DNA from 2 places in the Nocardia glycosmidis genome. Region 2 is predicted to be linked to the other one. Evidence: predicted binding sites of a transcription regulator. Region 2 holds the regulator's gene; the other holds the start of a gene.
What was found. Region 2 encodes HspR, which represses chaperone genes until heat shock. Its sites were predicted from a motif close to ANNTGAGTNNNNNNNACTCANNT; they were not measured.
Positions count from the first base shown of each region.

Region 1: lon (endopeptidase La) is a predicted target of HspR. The motif match lies at 1,171-1,193, and genes of this name have one in related genera.

Region 1 covers NZ_JBQWRH010000005.1:82,648-84,847, forward strand. Annotated here, with positions in the region: gene ACT86A_RS08190 (TIGR03084 family metal-binding protein) at 163-954, opposite strand; gene lon (endopeptidase La) at 1,272-2,200, shown strand, end outside.
Region 2 covers NZ_JBQWRH010000002.1:389,311-391,510, forward strand. Annotated here, with positions in the region: gene ACT86A_RS04265 (globin domain-containing protein) at 1-661, opposite strand, end outside; gene ACT86A_RS04270 (heat shock protein transcriptional repressor HspR) at 1,189-1,608, opposite strand; gene dnaJ (molecular chaperone DnaJ) at 1,608-2,200, opposite strand, start outside.

The sequences.
Region 1 (2,200 bases), on a different contig from region 2:
TGTCGATACATCAGCGGGTAGATATGCGGGTAGCTGGCGAGCGTCATTCTCGACTGCCACATCGAGCACCCGGCCAACGGCGTCCGGCCGACACGAAAAAGGCGCACCCAAGTGTGGCGCTCGCCCGCTCTCGAATCCTCCGGCGGGCCGGGTGGCGGCGGATCAGGTGAACTGGCCCGCTGACCTTCCTGCGCCCGCCGGCCCCGCGAAAGCCTGTGCGATGGTGAGCCATTCCGTGGCGTCGTCTCCCTGCGCCGCGATCGCCAGGTCGTCCGGATGGCGGCGCTGCGTCACCAGCAGGCAGAAGTCGAGTGCGGGTCCGGTGACGCGCTGCACGGCGTCCTCGGGACCCCACGTCCAGATCGTGCCGTCAGGGGCCGTCAGCTCGACGCGGAATTGCGCCGACGGCGGGGTCTTTCCGTGCCCCGCATAGGCAAAGTCCCTGGTACGCACGCCGATATGGGCCACGGTGCGCAGCCGTGCGGTGGGCGTCCTGCGCACGCCGAGGGCGTCGGCCACGTCCTGCCCGTGCGCCCAGATCTCCATGACGCGGGCGGTGGTCATCGAGGCCGCGCTCATCGGTGGGCCGAACCACGGCAGCTTGACGCCCAGAGGAACCGCGCGCAGCGCCGTGACCAGGGACGCGCGTCCACGCCGCCACCGGTCGAGTAAGTCGGCCGGCGTCGCGGTCGCGGCCTGCTCGGCCGCTTCATCGACGAAAGTGAGCGCACGCGGCCCGGCCTCGGTCACCAGACGCCGGAATTCCTCCGGGTCAGCTGCCGCGATCGTCGCGATCTCATCGGTCCAGGTCAGATGTCCGATCTGATGGGCGATGCTCCAACCGGGTGCCGGGGTTGCGCGCGCCCACTCCGGTGGCGCCAACGGGCTGACGAGTCGTTCCAGATCCGCGCATTCTTCGGTCAAATCGCCGAGCAAGACTTCGAGGTCAGCCATCGGTTTCCTTGCCCTCCCAGACGCATCGCCTCCGGTGCCGTTGGCGATCAGCATCGCAGCGGGGACAGAAGAAGGCAAACATGCTTGTTTTATCTCGACCGGAACGCCGGAGAACGAGACCTCGGTACCGGTCTTCCTTTCGTCGTGGGTGCCGAGGCCGAGAATTCGCCCGCAGCGAACGACCCGAGCTGCGCGGAACAAACGCCATTACCCCCGGGTTGAGTAGGTATCGCTCAACTTTTGGAAGGGTCGAAGACGTGACTACACCACAGAAACTGCCGGTGCTGTTCCTGACCGATCCGATCGTGCTGCCGGGCATGGTCGTGCCCATCGGGCTGGATGAATCCGCGCAGGCCGCGATCGACGCCGCTCGGGCCGCCGACAAAGACGCCGTACTGCTCGCACCTCGGCTGACCGAGGGCTACGCCACCTATGGCGTGGTGGCGACCATCGAACAGGTCGGCCGGATGCGCGGCGGCGCTCCGGCGGCCGTCCTGAAGGCTGAGCGGCGCGCCAAGATCGGGCACGGGGTCACCGGACCGGGCGCCGCGCTGTGGGTCGAGGCCGAACCGGTCGAGACACCCACACCGGACGGCCGGACGAGAGAACTCGCCGCCGAGTACAAGAAACTGGTCGTCTCGGTGCTGCAGCGCCGCGAGGCGTGGCAGATCATCGACACGGTCAACCAGCTGACCGATCCGTCGGCGATCGCCGACACCGCCGGCTACGCGTCCTACCTCACCCTCGAGCAGAAGCGGGAACTACTCGAAACTCCTGATGTGGCCAAGCGGCTGAGCATCCTGATCGAGTGGACCACCGAGCACATCGCCGAGGCCGAGATCACCGAGAAGATCAGCGAAGACGTCCGCGAGGGCATGGAGAAGAGCCAACGCGAGTTCCTGCTGCGCCAGCAGCTCAACGCCATCCGCAAAGAACTCGGCGAGGATGAGCCCGACGGGGCCGACGATTACCGCACCCGCGTCGAGCAGGCCCACCTGCCCGACACCGTGCGCGAGACGGCGCTGCGCGAGGTCGGCAGGCTGGAGCGGGCCGGCGATCAGAGCCCGGAATCCGGCTGGATCCGAACCTGGCTGGACACTGTGCTGGAACTGCCGTGGACGGTGAAAACTACCGACAGCACCGACGTTTCCGCCGCCCGCACCGTCCTCGACGCCGATCACCACGGTTTGGCGGAGGTGAAAGACCGCATGGTCGAATACCTGGCGGTTCGGGCCCGCCGTGCCGC
Region 2 (2,200 bases):
TGGCCGAACTGACCCAGCCGCCGAGCACGCCCCGGACGTGGAATTCGATCTCACCGTCGGCGTTCGCGGGCACCGCCGGGGAGAGGTACCGCCACATGCGCGGCCGAGACGGAATCTGCACGCTCACATACTGGCCCGCGGCGTACCGCATCGGCTGGTCGAGCTGGAGCCGGACGATGACCAGGTTGCGCAGCACCTCGCGCCGCTCGATGACAGTGCCGGTCCACACCGACGGCGTGGCTTCCTGCTCCGCCGCGCCGATCATGGTGTCGGAGATGATCTTCAGGCCCTCGTCCCAGGCGCGGTCGACCTCATCGGTCCACATCTCGGTGTCCGCGAATACTTTGACGGCCGTCTTCAGGGCGGCGGACACAGCGGCGTAATGCGCGGGCTGCACCCCGTACTTGCGGTGGTCCCTACCCAATTGAGCGAGGAAAGGCAGGAGCTTGTCCGGCTCCTCCAATCGGTCCAGCGCATAGGAGATCGCCTTGAGCAGGCGATCGCGCTGGGCATCCATCGCGGCCGGAAAGAAATCGCGGACGTGTGGGTATTCGGTGAACAAGATCGCGTAGAACGATCTCGCCAGCTTCTCCGGGCCCTCATCCTCCGCAGCAACCGCCTTGAATGTGGTTCTGATCAAAGCGACAGTGCGCGAATCCATTTGTCTCACAACCCCATTTCGCACTCGTACCCGAACCGTGCCGGCGAGTGAGGTGCTGCGGGCCACTCGACAGCAGCCGATGGCAAGGAGTTTAGGTGGGCCCAGCCAGCTATGTAATCTTTCGATTGAACCTCACGCGTGTAATTTCGGTAAAACGAGAGTGCAAAACGTTACACACCACAGAAACCGACTGGAAGACGGTAGATCTGGCAGAAAATCAGTCGGGCGCTCAGCGAATCATCAAGGCGGACTTAAGCATTAAGTCCCAATCAGTCGGTTTCTAGCGAATTCGCAGCAACATTACGGCTGCCGATCCGACCGCGAAACATCCGAACGCCGCCGTTACCGTCGAACGATCTATGGTGAGAAATGAACCGGAGATTCCGGACGAAAATGAAGAGGGCAGCACCACTTACGTCCAAGATATTGTGGTTTTCTGCCAGCAAATCTCGCGTCAGGCACGCCGAAACGACAAGCCCCCTGGCCTCGGATCGCAGTCCGAGACCAGGGGCGGTGGCGACGTGCGGTTACTGCCGGCGTCGGCTGTCGTCGCGGCGATTGCGCGGCTGCCAGACCACCAACGCCGTACTGCGTTGCGGAGGTGAGAGATCGGGACGGTAGCCCGCCCGCGTCCGCTCCAGCTCCGCCGACAGTTCGGCGACCTGCTGACGCAGCTGCTCCACCTGATTGGTCAGTTCGATGATGCGTTTGATGCCCGCCAGGTTGACGCCCTCGTCCTGGGACAGCCGCTGTACCTCGCGCAGCAGCTCCACGTCTCGCGCGGAATAGCGTCGTCCACCGCCCGAAGTGCGTTGCGGCGTAACCAGTCCCAGGCGGTCATACGTGCGCAGCGTTTGCGCATGCATACCGGCCAGCTGGGCCGCCACCGAGATCATGAAGAACTCGGCGCGCGACCCACCGGACGCCTTCCTCGGTTCAGAGGACATCACGCACCCGCCCATCCCGCACGTGGATCGAAACCGCTGGACCGCTCCGCCTCCTGGTAGCGCTTCAGCGCCTCCACGGCCTCGCCTTCCAGCTTCTGCGGCACCGCGACCTTGACGGTCACCAGCAGGTCACCCGCACCGCCGCCGCGCTTGGGCACGCCGCGGCCGCGCACACGCAGAATACGGCCATCGGCGGTGCCCGGCGGGACTTTGACCCCGACCCGACCGTCCAGCGTGGGCACCGAAACCGTGGTACCGAGGACCAATTCGCTGTAACCGACCGGAAGCACCAGGGTCAGGTCGTCGCCACTACGGCCGAAAACCTTGTCCTGGCTGACGTGGACCGTGACATACAGGTCGCCCGAGGGCGCCCCACGCAGGCCCGCCTCGCCCTGACCGGCGAGCCGGATCCGCTGCCCGTCACCGACTCCGGGTGGAATCCGCACCGTAATGGTGCGGGTCCGGTTCTGGATGCCGCTGCCGCGACAGTCGCCGCAGGGATCGTCGATGATCGAGCCGGTGCCCCGGCACTCGTCACACGGCTCGCTGAAGCCGAACGCGCCCTGGTTGCGGCTGACCACGCCGTTTCCGT